DNA from 3 places in the Phytohabitans sp. LJ34 genome. Region 1 is predicted to be linked to each of the others. Evidence: predicted binding sites of a transcription regulator. Region 1 holds the regulator's gene; each other region holds the start of a gene.
The links. Region 1 encodes HrcA, which represses chaperone genes, less so after heat shock. Its sites were predicted from a motif close to GGTTNGCACNCTCNNNNNGAGNGTGCNAACC; they were not measured.
Positions count from the first base shown of each region.

Region 2: a site for HrcA is predicted at 3,234-3,264, ahead of groL (chaperonin GroEL). Genes of this name have one in related genera too.
Region 3: a site for HrcA is predicted at 3,074-3,104, ahead of groL (chaperonin GroEL). Genes of this name have one in related genera too.

Region 1 is NZ_JBQHDG010000015.1:48,136-54,132, forward strand. It holds gene hemW (radical SAM family heme chaperone HemW) at 1-1,001, shown strand, start outside; gene ACTMTJ_RS25660 (DUF4870 domain-containing protein) at 1,311-1,934, opposite strand; gene hrcA (heat-inducible transcriptional repressor HrcA) at 2,100-3,122, shown strand; gene dnaJ (molecular chaperone DnaJ) at 3,160-4,293, shown strand; gene ACTMTJ_RS25675 (16S rRNA (uracil(1498)-N(3))-methyltransferase) at 4,343-5,056, shown strand; gene ACTMTJ_RS25680 (beta-glucosidase family protein) at 5,525-5,997, opposite strand, start outside.
Region 2 is NZ_JBQHDG010000008.1:335,106-341,102, reverse strand. It holds gene ACTMTJ_RS17315 (nitroreductase) at 1-872, opposite strand, end outside; gene ACTMTJ_RS17310 (RNA polymerase sigma factor) at 1,023-1,466, opposite strand; gene groL (chaperonin GroEL) at 1,566-3,137, opposite strand; gene ACTMTJ_RS17300 (cold-shock protein) at 3,501-3,704, opposite strand; gene ACTMTJ_RS17295 (CDP-alcohol phosphatidyltransferase family protein) at 4,104-4,895, opposite strand; gene ACTMTJ_RS17290 (GTP cyclohydrolase II) at 4,972-5,595, opposite strand; gene ACTMTJ_RS17285 (hypothetical protein) at 5,705-5,997, shown strand, end outside.
Region 3 is NZ_JBQHDG010000014.1:199,504-205,500, reverse strand. It holds gene ACTMTJ_RS25020 (dihydrofolate reductase family protein) at 1-386, opposite strand, end outside; gene ACTMTJ_RS25015 (hypothetical protein) at 801-1,118, shown strand; gene groL (chaperonin GroEL) at 1,258-2,880, opposite strand; gene ACTMTJ_RS25005 (cold-shock protein) at 3,206-3,409, opposite strand; gene ACTMTJ_RS25000 (serine hydrolase) at 3,749-4,501, shown strand; gene ACTMTJ_RS24995 (N-acetyltransferase family protein) at 4,511-5,005, shown strand; gene paaN (phenylacetic acid degradation protein PaaN) at 5,002-5,997, opposite strand, start outside.

The DNA.
Region 1 (5,997 bases):
TGCTCGCCGAGCTCGACCTCGCGCGTCGGGTGGTGTCACCCGCGCGGGTCGACACGGTGTTCGTCGGCGGCGGGACGCCCACGCTGCTCGACCCGGACGACCTCGCCCGCATCCTGGAGGCGATCGACCGCACCTGGGGCCTCGCCGCCGACGCCGAGGTCACCACCGAGGCCAACCCGGAGTCGGTCACGCCGGCGTCGCTCCAGCGCCTGCGCAAGGCCGGCTTCACGCGGGTGTCGCTGGGCATGCAGTCGATCTCCCCGGGTGTGCTCCAGGTGCTGGAGCGCCGGCACACCGCGGGCCGGGCGCCGGCCGCGGCGGCCGAGGCCCGCGAAGCCGGCTTCGACCACGTCAACCTCGACCTGATCTACGGCACGCCGGGCGAGACCGCGGACGACTTCGCCGCCTCGCTGGCGGCGGCCGTGCGCGCGGGCGTCGACCACGTCAGCGCGTACTCGCTGATCGTGGAAGACGGCACCCGGCTGGCCACCCGGATACGCCGCGGCGACCTGCCGTACCCGGACGACGACGTGGCCGCCGACCGCTACCTGGCCGCGGACGCCGCCCTGGGCGCGGCCGGCCTCTCCTGGTACGAGGTCTCCAACTGGGCGGCCGGCCCGGCGGCGCGCTGCCGGCACAACCTGCTGTATTGGACCGGTGGCGACTGGTGGGGCCTCGGGCCGGGCGCGCACAGCCACGTGGGCGGCGTGCGTTGGTGGAACGTCAAGCACCCGTCCGCGTACGCGTCGCGCCTGGCCGCGGGCGAGTCACCGGGTTACGCGCGGGAGGTGCTGTCGGCCGGCGACCGGCACGTGGAAGACGTGATGCTGCGCCTGCGGCTCGCGTCCGGCCTGCCGCTTTCCGTGCTCGACGGTCCGGGCCGCGAGGCGGCCGCGAGGGCGGCGGCGGATGGCCTGCTGGAGACACGCGACGGGCGGGCGGTGCTGACCCTGCGTGGCCGCCTACTCGCCGACGCCGTCGTCCGCGACCTCCTGCCCTAGGACCCGAGACCCAGAAGCAGACTTGCCCGGATCCGCGCCACCTGCGGACCGCCGCTCCCGCCGGAGACCGCGGAGGTCGGCGGCTCGCGGGGCGAGCCGAAATCCCCAACCCCCGCTGCCAGGTCCGCGGTTCAAGCCCTTTCGGGCGTCGCGAAAGCGACGCTTCAACCAACAGCGGACGGGTGAGGCCGCGGGAGCGACGGTCTGGACCACGACGGACATCGCGGTAGCTCAGATATCGAGTATTGGGTTGGATCTTTGATGCTGCGAGACCCCGGTGACCGAGTGGATCACCGGGGTCTCGCGCTGTCACTTGATGATCGAGATGCTCATCGGGTAGTTGTACAGCTGGCCGTCGTTGGCCTTCACGCCGCCGATGATGCCGAAGACGATCGCGATGATCATCGCGACCGGCGCGAGGATGAAGCCGATCAGCGCGCAGACCAGGATCCAGCAGATCACCGTGATGATCGACCACAGCAGCTGGAAGTTGAGCGCCGCGACCGCGTGCGCGCGCACGGTCGGCGACTGGCTGCCCTTGGCCAGCAGTGACACCAGCGGGCCAACCCAGCCCAGCGTGCCGCCGCCGATGAACGCGCCGGCCGCGCCGCCGAAGTGGGCGACGAGTGCCCACGTCTTCTCGTCGTTGTTGGCGTATCCCGCCGGCGCCGGGCCGGCCGCGTAGTAGCCGCCGGGCGGACCCTGCGGCGGGTAGCCGGGCGGTGGCTGGTAACCCGCTCCGGGCGGTGGGTAGCCGGCCCCGCTCGTGGGCGGCGGGGGTGGCGGTGGAGCGTCACTCGGTGGGGGTGAGTAACCGGGAGAGGGTGCCTCGCCCGGCATCGAGTAGGACGCTGGGGGTGTCGGCGGAGAGGTCGGCTCCGGCGGCGTGGCGCCAGGCTCGTCCCCTCCGGGAGGGCGAGGTGGTTCTGTCATGAAGGTCACGGTAGGGGCACGGATCAACCGACGCCACACAACACACTTACCAGTTGCGGACATTGTGCCCAAAGAGATCATCGCGGTCGTGTGGGGGTGCGACGTAGACTGGCACTCGCTACAGTCGAGTGCCAGTCTCTTCATCTGGTGCGGCAGGGGGTGACAGTGAGTCTCGATGACCGCAAGCTCGACGTGCTCCGAGCGATCGTCGAGGATTACGTCGCCACCCAGGAGCCGGTCGGCAGCAAGGCTCTTGTGGAGCGACACCAGTTGGGCGTCTCGCCCGCGACAGTGCGAAACGACATGGCCGTTCTCGAAGAGGAGGGCTACATCCGGCAGCCGCACACCAGCGCCGGCCGCGTGCCGACCGACCGTGGCTACCGGCTCTTCGTCGACCGGCTCTCCCGGGTCAAGCCGCTGAGCCCCGCCGAGCGGCGGGCGATCGAGCGGTTTCTGGCCGGGGCGCTCGACCTCGACGACGTGGTGCACCGCACGGTGCGCCTGCTCGCCCAGCTCACCCGCCAGGTCGCCGTGGTGCAGTACCCAAGCCTGTCCCGCTCCTCGGTGCGCCACCTGGAGCTGGTGCCGATCTCCACGACGAGGGTCATGCTCGTGATGATCGCCGACACCGGTCGGGTGGAGCAGCGGCTCGTCGAGCTGCCTGCGCCCGTGCCCGTCGACGCCGTCACCGACCTCCGCCGCCTGTTAAACGAAAAGCTCGTGGGCAAGCGGCTGTCGGACGCGCCGCCGCTGGTCCAGGCGCTGGTCGAGGAGGTCGCGCCGGATGCCCGAAACACCATGGCCACCCTCGCCACGGTCTTGCTGGAGACGCTCGTCGAGCGGCACGACGAGCGGATCGCGCTGGCCGGCCGGGCCAATCTGACCCGCGGCGGCCTGCTCGACTTCCAGGGCTCCCTGCGCCCGATCCTCGAGGCGCTCGAGGAGGAGGTCATCCTGCTCAAGCTCCTCGGCGAGGTCGACGCGGACACCCTCCTGATCCGCATCGGCGACGAAAACGAGATCGACAATCTCCGGTCCACCTCGGTTGTCAGCACGGGCTACGGTCCAGGCGCGACAATCGTGGGTGGTCTCGGCGTCCTCGGGCCGACGAGGATGGACTACCCCGGCACCATCGCCACCGTGCGCGCCGTGGCACGCTACGTAGGCGACCTGTTGGGAAACAACTAGCCCGGGACAGCGCGAGAGCATGAGGACACGGAACGCAGTGGCCAAGGACTACTACGGGATTCTCGGCGTGAGCCGAGACGCATCCGACGACGAGATCAAGCGCGCCTACCGGAAGCTGGCCCGCCAGTACCATCCGGACGTCAACCCGGATCCGGATGCGCACGAGAAGTTCAAGGACATCAACGCCGCGTACGAGGTGCTTTCAGACGACCAAAAGCGGCAGATCGTCGACCTCGGCGGCGACCCTCTCGCCCCTGGTGGCGGTGGGCCGGGTGGTGGTCCCGGCGCGGGGCCATTCGTCGGATTCCAGGACATCATGGACGCGTTCTTCGGCACGGCTGCCGGGGCGCGCGGTCCGCGTTCGCGCACCCGGCCGGGTGCCGACGCGATCCTGCGGCTGGAGCTCGAGCTGACCGAGACCGCGTTCGGGGTGGAGGCGCCGATCACGGTGGACACCGCCGTGCTCTGCACCACGTGCTCCGGCGCCGGCACCGCCGCCGGCACCCACCTGGCCACGTGCGAGGCCTGCGGCGGGCGCGGCGAGGTGCAGTCGGTGCAGCGCACGTTCCTCGGCCAGGTCGTCTCGTCCCGGCCGTGCACCGTCTGCCAGGGCTACGGCACCGTGATCCCGCACCCCTGCGCCACCTGCGGCGGTGACGGCCGGGTCCGCACCCGCCGCTCGCTGACCGTGAAGATCCCGGCCGGCGTCGAAGACGGCATGCGCATTCGCCTGGCCCAGCAGGGCGAGGTCGGCCCCGGCGGCGGCACGGCCGGCGACCTCTACGTCGAGATCCACGAGCGCCCGCACGACGTGTACTCCCGCAAGGGCGACGACCTGCACTGCCGCGTCACCGTCCCGATGACCGCGGCGGCGCTCGGCACCCGCCTGACCATCAAGACGCTCGACAGCGAGGAGCAGCTCGATGTCAAGGCCGGCACCCAGCCCGGCGCGACGTTGCGGCTGCGCGCCCGCGGCGTGCCCCACCTGCGCGGCACCGGCCGGGGTGACCTCTTCGTCCACCTCGACGTACGCACGCCCACCAAGCTCGACCCGGAGCAGGAGCGCATCCTGCGCGAGTTCGCCAAGACCCGCGGCGAGGAGGTCGCCGAGCTCACCAAGCAGGGCGGCTTCTTCTCCCGGATGCGGGACGCCTTCAACGGCCACGCGTGAGTGAGCGGAGCTCGCCCGCGGCGGTGAGCGAGCGGTCGAAGGGGGCGGCGTGAGCCTCCCGCTCTTTCTGGTCGATGCGCTGCCCACCGGGTCGACCCACGTCCTCGACGGTCCGGAGGGACACCACGCGGCCACCGTCCAGCGGCTGCGGGTCGGTGAGGAGCTGCTGCTGGCCGACGGGCGGGGCGGCACGGCCACCGCGGTGGTCACCGCCGCCGGCCGCGGCACCCTCGATCTGCGGATCGTCAGCACCGGGTACGTGAAAGCACCCGACCCCCGGCTCGTGGTGATCCAGGGCATCGCCAAGGGCGAGCGCGGCGAGCTGGCCGTGCAAGCGATGACCGAGGCCGGCGTAGACGAGATCGTGCCCTGGGCGGCCTCCCGCTCGGTGGTCCAGTGGCGCGGCGACCGCGGCGACCGCGCCCGCGACCGCTGGGTGACCACGGCCCGCGAGGCCGCCAAGCAGGCCCGCCGCCCCTGGCTTCCACTCGTCGCGCCGGCGTCCACCACCCGCGAGGCGGCGGCCCGCGCCACGCTGGTGCTCCACGAGGAGGCCAAGGACCGCCTGACCACGGTCGACCTCCCACCCACCGGCGAGATCGCGCTGGTGGTGGGCCCGGAGGGCGGCATAGCGCCGGAGGAGCTGGCGACCTTCGAGGCAGCGGACGCAAGGCCGGTCCGCCTGGGCGACGCGGTGCTCCGCACGTCCACCGCCGGCGTGGCCGCCCTCGCCGTGCTCTCCGCCCGCCTCGGCCGCTGGTAGCCGGCTCCGCACCCTTGCTCCCACGGCCTCACCCTTCGCGGTTGGTTGTGGTTACTCCTTCTGGGGGAGACGGTTTGTCCACATTGTCTGTTGCTGGATCGGTGGTGAGGGCGAACTGCGGGCTTTCGCCGCCAGGAGTAACGGCCGTGAGGGTGTGAGCGGCGCGTGAGTTGAGATCTAGGGGAGATAGTGCGCTATTTCAACCCTGAGTCTCCTAGATCTCGAGGTCTCGAGCCCGGGGCTGGTGACGCTGCTACAGGATGTCGGGGGCCCGAGCGCGGCGGGAAGACTCCTTGGGGCTGGTCCCGCGGACCTGGCAGGGGACGGCCGGGGGTTTCGGCTCGCCCCGCGAGCCGCCGGCCGGGAGCGGTGCCCGCGGGAGCATACGGTCCGCCGCTGACGCGGACGCGGGCAAATCTGGTTCGAAGTGACGTCACGACGGGCGGCGACCCTGAATTCGAAAGCTCCCTAGATGCTGAGGGGCTCGGTGAGGCGGCGGTCGATGACGCTGTGTGCTGCCTCGACCGTGTAGGTGCCGGGCACCGTCTGCCAGCCGCCGTCCCACACCTGGAAGGCGCGATCGGGCAGGGGGATCCGTAGCGTGACCGCCTCGCCCGGCTCGGCCGCGGCCGTCGCGAAGCCGGCCAGCCAGCGGCGTGGCCGTGAAGCGTCCGGTGTGGAGGGTCCGATGTAGAGCTGGACCACCTCGCGGCCGGGGCGCGGGCCGGTGTTGCGTACGGTCACCACCGCCGCGCGGTCCTCGATGGACAGTGATTCGTAGGCCCACTCGGTGTAGCCGAGGCCGTGGCCGAACGGGAACAGCGGGTCGGCCGGGTCCGCGCGATAGCCCAGAAAGACGCCCTCGTCGTAGGCCAGGGCGCCGTCGGTCGGCGTGACCGGCAGCGCGTCGGCGTCGCGGCGGGGCCAGGTCGTGGGCAGGC
Region 2 (5,997 bases), on a different contig from region 1:
GGAGCGTGGGCCTGACCGGCGTCGTCCTGGTCGATGGTGCCCAGGCGTAGGACCAGGTACGGGTGGCCGACCCTGGTGAGGAGGGTCCGGATCGCCTGGCGGGTGCCGACCATCTCGGCGGTGGCGCTGAGGGGGAGGAGGGAAACGCCGACCTCGGTGGCTGTGAGCCAGGCCGCGGACAGCGCTTCTCCGGCGCGTAGCCAGTTCAGTGGTTGGTCCCCGCGGTCGTAGAGAATCGCGAACAGCGCTGACCGGTCGTATCCGGCGCTGAGGTGCTGTTCACCGTCGTGGCCGAAGTCGCGGTCGCGGACTGTGGCCCAGGCTGGCTGCGAAGGAACGGCGGCGAGGTGGCGCACCTGGTCTGGGTACAGGACGTGGAGCAGTGAGCCTTCGGCGTGGACGGCTGTGATGATCGCGGTCAACTCGTCGGGGCCGATCCGCCGGCCGGACAGCGGGCGCTGGTCGGTGTGGCGTACCCCGATGGTCTGTCCGCGGCGTACCGTCAGCGCCTCGATCGGTGTCGGCGCCGGGCCGTCCGCCTGGAGCCGCGCGAGGTGCTCGGGCCGGGCGGAGTCGGGTATCCGGGTCACGGTGGCGCGCCAGCCCTGCGCGGCCAGGCTGACCCGGGCGTGGTGCAACGCGGCTCCGCAGCTCAAAATCGCCAGGCGGGCGTCCGGGTCGGTGAGGTCGGAAAGGCGGCTGGGTTCGACGTGGAGGTCCAGCCCGTCGCCGGTCATGTGCCACCGCCACGGCGGGACGTGGTGGAACGACGGGGCGAGGCCGGCCGCGGCCACTGCCACGGCGAGCGCCTCGGTCACTGTAGGGGTGTCGGCTCCCACGTCGGTCGGGTAGGCAGAGGCGTTGGTGGCCATAGGGCATTCCTTCCTGGACGTGCCGGGCCACGGTCGTGGCCCGATCGGCGACGCCCGGCCGCCGGGTGCTCGGCGGTGACCGCTCTGTCCATACCCGACAGACACAGTGGACGGCACGATGACCGCAACCAACGTCCCGCACCACCGGGGTCAGGGGCGTCGACGCTGGTATGGGATGCCAGACCGATCCGGGTCGTTGCGTGGCCGGCGCCCCAGCAGTGCGGAGAGTTCCCGAAGGGTATGGCTGTCATGGTCGTCGCGTAGGGAGCTGGTAATGCCGGTGACGCGGAGCCGGTCGTCGGCGCGGCGGGCGGTGATCGCCGCGATCCAGGCGCGGTTGTCGATGCTGGCCGCGCCGACGTGGTGTCTGGCCATGTGCCACACCTCCACGAACGTCGACCGCGTCACGGCTCGGGCGTCGAGCGGACGCGGCAGCGCCCGGACGGCGTCGCGCCAGACCCGCAGGGCGAGAAGGGTGTACAGACGTCGAAACGCCACCCGGTCGCCGGCCGCGACCCGATCGACCAGCCCGTGCAGGCGGTCGCTGGCGCTCATTGTGGTGATGGCGTGTGTCGGCGTTACCGGCTCGAACATGTCCGGCTCCCGGTGCGTCTGGATGGCGGTGGACGCGCCGCCGGGGACTGGAGCGGCAACGAACCGGTAGACAATGACAGTACGCGCGTGCGGGCAGTGTCAGGGCTTTTCCGCGATGAGCACCTCGGTGGTGAGGAACAGCGCGGCGATTGACGCGGCGTTCTGGAGGGCGCAGCGGGTGACCTTGGTGGGCTCGACGATGCCTGCCTTGACCATGTCGACGTACTCGCCGGTCGCGGCGTTGAGGCCGTGGCCCGGTGGCAGGGTGGTGACTTTCTCGGCCACGACGGCGCCGTCGAGGCCGGCGTTGCTGGCGATCTGCTTGAGCGGCGCCGTGAGGGCGAGACGCACGATGTTCGCGCCGGTGGCGTCGTCACCGGTCAGGTCGAGTTTGTCCAGGGCGTGGGCCGCCGCGTTGGCCAACGCCACCCCGCCTCCGGGGAGCAGGCCCTCTTCGATGGCGGCCTTGGCGTTGCGGACGGCGTCCTCGATGCGGTGCTTGCGCTCGTTGAGCTCGACCTCGGTGGCCGCGCCGACCTTGATGACCGCGACGCCGCCGGCGAGCTTCGCTAGGCGCTCGTGCAGCTTTTCCCGGTCGTAGTCGGAGTCGGTGTTGTCGATCTCGAAGCGGAGCTGGGCGACCCGGCCGGCGATCGACTCGGCGTCACCGGCGCCGTCGACGATCGTCGTCTCGTCCGCGGTGACGACGACCTTTCGGGCCCGGCCCAGCATGTCCAGGCCGGCCTGGTCGAGTGCGATGCCGGCCTCGTCGCTGATGACCCGGCCACCGGTGAGGATGGCGAGGTCGGCGAGGGTCGCCTTGCGGCGGTCACCGAAGCCGGGTGCCTTGACGGCGAGTGACGCGAAGGTGCCGCGGACCTTGTTTACGACCAGGGTGGCGAGGGCCTCGCCTTCGACATCCTCGGCGATGACCACCAGCGGCTTGCCAGTGCGTGTGACCTCTTCCAGGACCGGGAGCAGGTCGCTCAGACGCGAGACGCGGTGGTCGACGATGAGCAGGTACGGATCGTCGAGGACGGCTTCCATCCGTTCGGTGTCGGTGGCGAAGTACGGCGAGATGTAGCCCTTGTCCAAGCGCATGCCCTCGGTGAGCTCAAGCTCCAGGCCGAAGGTGTTGCTCTCCTCGACGGTGATGACGCCTTCCTTGCCGACCTTGTCCATCGCCTCCGCGACGATCTCCCCGATAGCCGGGTCGGCGGCGGAGATCGAGGCGGTCGCGGCGATCTGCTGCCTGGTCTCCACCTCATGGGCCTGGTTCCTCAGCGCCTCCACCACCGCTGCGACGGCGGCCTCGATGCCACGTTTGAGCGCGATCGGGTTGGCACCGGCGCCGACGTTGCGCAGTCCCTGCCGTACGAGTGCCTGGGCCAGGACAGTGGCGGTCGTGGTGCCGTCGCCGGCAACGTCATCGGTCTTCTTGGCGACTTCCTTGACCAACTCGGCGCCCAGCTTCTCGTACGGGTCGTCGAGCGTGATCTCCTTGGCGATGCTGACCCCGTCGTTGGTGATCGTGGGCACCCCCCACCCGGCGTCGAGCACGACGTTGCGACCCTTCGGGCCCAGGGTCACCTTCACCGTGTCCGCCAGGATGCTCATGCCGCGTTCCAGGCCGCGACGGGCCTCGTCACCGAAAACGATCAACTTGGTCATCTGCGTCGTCCTCTGCTCCTCGTGCCGAGTGGCACTGGTCGGACCGACCTGCGATGACCGCCGCACGGTGCCCCGGATCGGGGTCTCATCCCATTCGGTTAGCACTCAGATAATGCGAGTGCTAATCACAGTCCACCACCGTTCCCCTTGGAACGCAAGTGACGGGGCTGACCTGGGTAGCGTGGCTCATGGTGCTCTACGGCAGGGGCGTCGCCGCCATCGAGGTGGCTTCGCGCGGAGCGATCCTGTAATCGGCCGTTGAACACAGCTACAGCCCCCCGACCGGGTTGCCGGATGAGGGGCTGCAGGCTTGACGGGTGCGACCTCGCGTCGTTACGGGGCCGTACCCGGGTCCTCGGAGCTTTACAGGGCCTTGACGTACTCGGCCTGCGGGCCCTTGGGGCCCTGGGCGATGTCGAACTCGACCCGCTGGTCCTCGGCCAGGCTGCGGAAGCCCGCCGTTTGGATGGCGGAGAAGTGGACGAAGACGTCAGTGCCTCCGCCGTCGACCATGATGAAGCCGAAGCCCTTGTCGTCGTTGAACCATTTCACAGTGCCCTGTGCCATGTAGTGCCTTCCTGGAGGAGATGGGACGCGAACCGCGTCGCGGTCCGCCGGCCGGTTGTCGCAGCGGCGGTACCGCACCATCTCAACCAAGAAACAGCGGCACGCCCGCGGAATCCGCAGGCGTGGACAGGTAAACCACGAACACAGAAACGTTCGACCACCCGGTACAACCGGCTCGCCCGACCGCGCATTCCCGCGGGCTCCCGTGGTGACGCCGGTCACCGCCGACGCCGGATCTCCCGGTCGTTCGACGTGGCGATCTGCCTTGGGCTCGCCGTTACGATCTGAGCGATTCCACACGTGCGGTCTTGTCGTCGGCGCGGGAGGGTCCACGACGCGTCGGCGCGGCGCGCGTGTGGGTCAGCCGCTGCCGGCTTGTCCAGCCGGTCACGTCTGTGGCTAGGAGGGCGAGTCGTCTCGGCCGGCGACCATGCCGGCCGAGAGCAGGGGTTGCCCGTCCCAGGCGAGGGAGCCGGCCGAGACTGGGAACGCGAGGCGGCCCAGTGTGGTGAGGTGGGTGCCACGTTGGGCGGCGAGCCAGACGACGTCCCGCCCGAAGGATTCGACAAGCAGGGCCAGCGCCGCGCCGAGAGCGATGTGCATGAGCGAGGTGGGGAAGATCCCGGTCGCGGCGCATGTGAGAACGATGCCTTGGACCACGGCGACGACCTTGCGCCAGTACCGGTACGGAACTCGGCCGTGCAGCCAGGGCAGTGCCCAGCCGGCGGCGGCATACAGGTAGCGCATCAGGCCGATTGTGGCGATCCACGCGCCGGCCGACCGGGCGACGTAGATGGCGAGTACCAGCAGGAGGAAGGAATCGACCTCCATGTCGAACCGAGCGCCGAGTGGCGACGCGGTGCCGGTGCGCCGGGCGATCCAACCGTCGACCGCGTCGAGAAGTAGCGCGAGCGCCGCGATCGCGACGATCATCCGGACCGATCCGGGGACGGATGCCGACAGTGCCAGAACCGCGCCGACGAGGATCGCGCGGGTCAGGGTGATCCAGTCGGCCGGGCTTAGCCGGCCCTGCTCGGACCGGCGCAGGCCATGGGTCAGCAGGCCGGTCAGCGCCATCGCGTACCCGAGGCCGAGCACCCAGCCCGCCCGTGTCAGGCCGACCAACCCGGCCAGAGCGAGGAGCACACCGGTCTGTACAGCGAGCCCACTGACCGGGCCGGTCCACAACACTTGGCAAATCCCTTCGCATGGGCGGGTGGCGATGGCCACGGGCAGCCGGACCGCACGCTTATTTCCATCAGGAGACCTACCCGCGGTCGCAGATGGTCGTCGGGATCATGTGGCCGCCGAGCTTGGCCTTGGCGGCCAGATATCCGGCGTTGGCGACGGATACGTGAACCCCGGTCGGCACCTGCTCGGTGACGGCGATGCCGAGCCGGTCCAGCTGTCTGGCCTTGTCCGGGTTGTTGCTCAGTAGTGCGATCTGGCCAGCGTCGAGTGCGTGCAGCATCTGGGCGGCGACGGTGTAGTCCCGTTCGTCCTCGGCATGCCCCAGGGCGAGGTTCGCCTGGTAGGTGTCCAGCCCGGTGTCCTGGAGCGTGTAGGCCTCAAGCTTGGCGTACAGGCCGATACCGCGGCCTTCTTGCCGTAGATAAAGCAGATATCCGCCCGCGGCGGTGATCCGCTCGGCCGACTCACGCAGCTGCGGTCCGCAATCGCAACGCTGGCTGCCGAACACGTCGCCCGTCAGGCACTCGCTGTGCGGGCGGACCAGCGGCGGCTGGCCGGATCGGATCGTGCCCAGCCGCAGCGCCACATGCTCGCGCCCGTCCACCAGCCCGGTGAACGTGAAGAGCCTTGCCAAAGTGGTGTAGCCATCGACGAAACGCAGCGGAACGGTGACCTCAATTCGGATGCCGGCGGTAGGGATCACGCGAACCCTCCGGACGCGGCGCGTCGAGACGAAACCGCGCGCATCATGAGGACGACATCGCCGATCCCGCTCGCCTCGGCGACGACGGCCCGCTGCCAGAGGTGGGATGGGCACCGGCCACACCGTGGTCGACCGCCGGGCCGGCATCGGGAATAGGCGCAAACCCTGTACACAGCCACGATGCTCGGTCCAGTCCCGGTGCTACTCCGCGCCTTTTGACACAGATCAGAAGAGAGCCGGCCCACACCCTCACTGTCGTTCACGCGATCGCACGCGGCATCGTAGCGCTGAGCGCGGGTATGGCCGCCATCCTCGGCGCCACGCCGGAGCCCTTCGGCGCAGCTGGCCGTTGTACCGGTTCGTCGGCGACAAGAAAGCCGGCGATGTCACCGGCGAGAA
Region 3 (5,997 bases), on a different contig from region 1:
CGCACGACCGAGACCGACCCGCTCATGCCGATCGCGCCGTCGCCCGGCTCGTTCTTCAGCGCGGTCACCGCCTCGACAAGGTCGCCCTGGAGCAGCTCCGAGTTGCGCCAGGTGAACTCCAGCGGCTGCCGCGACACCACGATCTTGCGCATGTCGCCGAGCTTCTTGGCGAACAGCGCGTCCTCGTCACCCGCGGTCTCCCGCTCCGGCCACGCACCGGCGAAGCTGTCGTACGTCACCCGGCCGATCAGCAGCGTGTCGGCCGCACCCAGCTGCCCGTCGACCGCCACGCCCATCTCGTCGTTGAAGTACGGGAAGTGCCACTGGTCCGGCGCCTCGACGACACCGTCGAGCGAGATGAAAAGCCCAGCGCTGATCTTCCTCATGACGCATCTCCCCACGTGATAGCCACTCGAACTCATCGGTCCGGCCACCCTATCCACGAGCCGAGCCGTCAAGCGATCTTGGCGGGCCAATCACGCGTAATGGTTGCGGTTTATCGCAACCACGCCGCCGAGTTGAGCTACCGCGATGTCCGTCGTGGTCCACGCCGTTGCTCCCGCGGCCTCACCCGTCCGCCGTTGGTCGCGGTTACCCCCTGATGCCCGCGCGGCCATCGGGAGCAGCGGTCTGGACCACGGCGGACATCGCGGTAGCTCAGGTCTGTGTCTTGGGTTGGATCCGCCTTACGGCCCGGACCGGCCGTCGAAAACGGGCATCGGGCGCATCCGGATCGATAGTCTCGTTTCTCCGCGAGCCTCCCTACCGGCCCATAACGTTGCCCGTGGAAGGAGGAGATCATGGCCAAGGAAAAGCGACCGAAGGACGATCTCCAAACCGTGGCGAAGTCCCGTATGGCCCAGACGCCGGCCGAGACGGCTGGGGGCAGGCTCGACCAGAGCCTCCCACCGGGCGCGGCCCGACCAGACCGGTCGGACCGCCCGGAGCGGCCGGACATGGCGACCAGGCGGGACGCGAATTCGCCACAGCCCAACCAGCACAACCAGCCGCGAACCGGACAGCCCCGCGAGATGAGCGGGCCTCAGGCGTCCACTGAGGACATGCCGCCGAAGCCGATGTCGCGGGCGGATAAGCAGCGCAACCAGCCACGTCGCTGACGCCGGTAAAGCCGGCCGCGGCGCACGGCCGCCGCGCAAGCGACGCGAGCGCTGACCAAATAGCGAAGGGGCGAGCCGGGTTAACCGGCTCGCCCCTCCATTTAGGACAGGTTGACCCTCACCTGAGCACAGGTAGGGATCAGAAGTCCATGTCACCGCCGCCGGGCGCACCCGCCGGGGCCTTCTCCTTCTCCGGCTTGTCCGCCACCACAGCCTCGGTGGTGAGGAACAGGGCCGCGATCGACGCCGCGTTCTGAAGCGCCGAACGGGTCACCTTGGCCGGGTCGATGATGCCCGCCGCCAGCAGGTCGACGTACTCACCGGTGGCCGCGTTGAGGCCGTGGTTGGTGTCCAGGTTGCGCACCTTCTCCACCACGACGCCACCCTCGAGGCCGGCGTTGACGGCGATCTGGCGCAGCGGCGCGTCGAGCGCGATCTTCACGATCGTGGCGCCGGTGGCCTCGTCGCCGACCAGGTCGAGCTTGTCGAAGGCGCTCTTGCCGGCCTGCACCAGCGCGACGCCGCCACCCGGGACGATGCCCTCTTCGACGGCGGCCTTGGCGTTGCGGACCGCGTCTTCGATGCGGTGCTTGCGCTCCTTGAGCTCGACCTCGGTGGCCGCGCCGACCTTGATGACCGCGACACCGCCGGCCAGCTTGGCCAGGCGCTCCTGGAGCTTTTCGCGGTCGTAGTCGGAGTCGCTCTTTTCGATCTCGGCGCGGATCTGGTTGACCCGGCCCTGGATCTGGTCGGCGTCACCGGCACCGTCGACGATCGTGGTCTCGTCCTTGGTCACCACGACCTTGCGGGCGCGGCCCAGCAGGTCGAGCGAGGCGGCGTCGAGCTTGAGCCCGACCTCCTCGCTGATGACCTGACCGCCGGTGAGGATGCCGATGTCGGTCAGCATCGCCTTGCGGCGGTCGCCGAAGCCGGGCGCCTTCACGGCGACGGACTTGAACGTGCCGCGCACCTTGTTGACGACCAGGGTGGCCAGCGCCTCGCCCTCGACGTCCTCGGCGATGATCGCGAGCGGCTTGCCCGACTGCATGACCTTCTCGAGGATCGGCAGCAGGTCCTTCACCGACGAGATCTTGCTGTTGACGATCAGGATGTAGGGGTCGTCGAGGACGGCCTCCATCCGCTCGGCGTCGGTCCAGAAGTACGGCGAGATGTAGCCCTTGTCGAAGCGCATGCCCTCGGTGAGCTCGAGCTCGAGGCCGAAGGTGTTGCTCTCCTCGACGGTGATGACGCCTTCCTTGCCGACCTTGTCCATCGCCTCGGCGATGATCTCGCCAACGGTGGCGTCACCGGCCGAGATCGACGCGGTGGAGGCGATCTGCTCCTTGGTCTCGACGTCCTTGGCGAGCTTCGCCAGCTCCTCCGCGACGTTGGCGACGGCCGCCTCGATGCCCCGCTTGAGGGCCATCGGGTTGGCGCCGGCAGCCACGTTGCGCAGGCCCTCGCGGACCAGCGCCTGGGCCAGGACGGTCGCCGTCGTCGTGCCGTCACCGGCCACGTCGTCGGTCTTCTTCGCGACCTCCTTGACCAGCTCCGCGCCGATCTTCTCGTAGGGGTCCTCGAGCTCGATCTCCTTGGCGATGCTCACACCATCGTTGGTGATGGTGGGCGCGCCCCACTTCTTCTCGAGCACGACGTTGCGGCCCTTCGGGCCCAGCGTCACCTTTACGGCGTCGGCGAGGGTGTTCATGCCCCGCTCAAGGCCGCGGCGCGCCTCCTCGTCGAACGCGATAATCTTGGCCATACGGCGTTGTCCTCCAGCTGGACATCCACGGCACTCCGGGCCTCAGGCTCGAAGCGCGCAGCGACCTTCCGTCGGCCGGGCCGGATAGCCCGCGACGACCGGCCACGTGCCGCGTCACCATCTGAGGTGCGCACGACCGCGGCCCCACCGCCCCGACCATTTGGCACTCACATGCCGCGAGTGCCAACAACCTGTTTAGCACTCTCCCCTAGGGAGTGCAAGCGCGTCCGGTGAACGGGCGATGAGGGCTGGGAAAAGCCGCACTAGAAAAGCTGGGAGGCGGGGCCGGATACCGGTGCCCCGCCTCAACGCGTTACTGGGCGGCTCAGGCGATGACCCGAACCTTCTCGGCCTGTGGCCCCTTCTGGCCCTGAGCGATCTCGAACTCCACGCGCTGGCCGTCGTCCAACGCCTTGTATCCGTCCATCTCGATCGCCGAGAAGTGGACGAAGACGTCCTGACCGCCGTCTACCGCGATGAAGCCGTAGCCCTTTTCGCTGTTGAACCACTTGACGGTGCCCTGTGCCACGGTGCACTTCCCTCACTTCGATGGTGCTGGGTTCGACAACCCCCGGCCGAACTGTCTGCTTGGCCGGGGCCGCCGATCCGTGGTCCGGGGTGGTCCGTCGAACACAGCGGCCGAAATCGCACGCTACACGAGGACCCCCGCCCGCGCACTACCCCAAAACGGACACCCGGGTCGTCACCCGGCATCCTGCCGCCCCTACCAGCACTCCTGCCTCGTTGAACTCACGTGGTTTCACACAGGCCAAACGGGCGGGGAAAGCACCGCGCACGGCTCGGTCAAGGGTGGCTCGCGGCGGCGTACGTAGCAGCCGCGCTGACCACCGTCGCCCTGGTCGCGACGGTGAGCACCAGCGAGGGTGCGGCGGTGCCCCGCTGGGTCTCCGGAGCGGACCGGGCGGCGGTGCCTTCGCCGGCGCCACCGCCACCGCGGGTCCACGTCGAACACGCCGGCTTCCTCTCCTGGGCATTGCTCGACCGCGGCACCGGCAGGATCAGCGGCTCGGCCAACCTCGCCGCACCCAGCGACACGATGTCGATGGTCAAGGCCTGGATCGCGGCCGACTACCTGCGGATGGCAGCGGACGGGGAGATCAGCGAGGCGCGGCTGCGCCAGCTCACCATCATGATCCGGGACAGCGACAACGCGGCCGCGGAGGCGCTGTTCGAGGCGGTCGGGCGCCGGGCCTCGATCGAGCGGCTGATCGCGAGTTGCGGGCTCACCGAGAGCAGCGCGTACGGCGAGTGGTGGAGCAAGACCACGATCTCCGCGCGGGACACCGTACGGCTCGGCGCCTGCATCGCGGACGGGCGGGCGGCGGGTCCACGGTGGACGGACTGGTTGCTGGACCAGATGCGCCAGGTACGCGGCGCCGGCGACTTCGGCGTGCGGCTCACCCTCCCCGACCCCGGCCGCGTGGCGATCAAGAACGGCTGGCTCCTGCGCGACGAGGACAAGCTGTGGCACATCAGCTGCCTCGCGATCACCGGCGAGTGGGTGCTCGGCGTACTGGTCCGCTACCCGGGCACGCTCGGCTTCGACTACGGCACCGCGCTTTGCGAGGAGGTCGGCCGCCAGGCCGTTGCCGCCGTTTAGGGTGGCCTGGTGACTGTGCGGCGGGTGCGAATCGAGGACGCGGGCCGGATGCGCGCACTCCGCCTGGAGATGCTCGCCGACACCCCGCTCGCCTTCCTGGAGACGCTCGCCGAGGCGGCGGCGCTCCCGCACCGCGAGTTCACCGAGCGGGTCGCCCGTGCCGCGTTCGGCGACTTCTGCGCCCAGTTCATCGCGGAGGTGGACGGGCGCTTCGTCGGGCACGCCGGCGGGATCGCCTCGCCCGACGACCCCAAGCTCACGATCATCTTCGCCGTGTACATCACGCCCGCCCACCGCGGCAGCGGCGTCCTGCGTGACCTCGTCGACGGCGTGGCCGCCTGGTCGCGCGGCGCCGGCCGCCCCGACCTGCTGCTGGAGGTCGTGGTCGGCAACGACCGGGCCGTGCGGGCCTACGAGCGGCTCGGCTTCGTCGACACCGGCATCCGCGTCGTCCACCCGGTGATCCCGGTGCTCACCGAGCTACAGATGCGCCGCCCCGCCTAGGCGGTGTGGCGGCGCGACTGGACGATGCGGAAGCGACTGGCCACGTACGCGCCGTCGGTCAGTGCCGCGTTCGCCGCCGGGTTGGCGCCGCTCGCGTGGAAGTCGGAGAACGCCGCCGACTGGTTGACGAAGACGCCACCGGTCAGGTTGCAGGAGAGGTGGACGCCCACGTCGAGCGCGGCCGCCTCGGCGTCGTCGAGCACCTTCTCGTCGGTCGAGTACACGGAGGCGGTCAGCGCGCCCCGCTCGCCCACGGTCGACCGGAAGATCTCCAGGCTCTGCGCCGTCGAGTCGGTCGTGATCACGAACGAGATGGGCCCGAACCACTCCCTGCCGTAGGTCTCCTCGGCGTCCGCGGGCAGCTTCAGGATCACGGGGGTACGGACGACCGCGCCCTCGAACGCCGGATGGTCGACGACCCGCGACTCCAGCACCGGCTCGCCGATCGACTTGACCTCGTCGAGCCGGTCGAGCACGCCGTCGTTGACGATCGCGCCGGTCAGCTCGACCGCGCGGGCCGGGTCGCCGGTCAGCTTGCCCACCGCGCCAGCGATGCCGGCCGCCACCTCGTCGAACGACTTGTGCCCCTGGTCGGTGCCGATGCCGCCGGCCGGCACCAGGACGTTTTGCGGCGTGGTGCACATCTGTCCGCTGTAGAGGGTCAGCGAGAAGCCGATATTGCGGCACATGCCGGCGAAGTCGTCGGTGGAGTCGACCACGATCGTGTTGACGCCGGCCTTTTCCGTGTACACGGCGGCCTGGCGCGCGTTTTCCTCCAGCCACTCGCCGTACGCGGTGGAGCCGGTGTAGTCGATGATCTTGACCTCGGGCCGCAGCGCCAGCGTGGACGCGAGCGCCTCGCCGGGCGCCTCGGGGGCGAGCAGCACCACATTCGGGTCGAAGCCCGCCTCGGCAAGCACCTCGCGGGCGTACCGCACGGTCACGGCGAGCGGGAGCACCGCCCGGGGGTGCGGCTTGACGATCACCGGGTT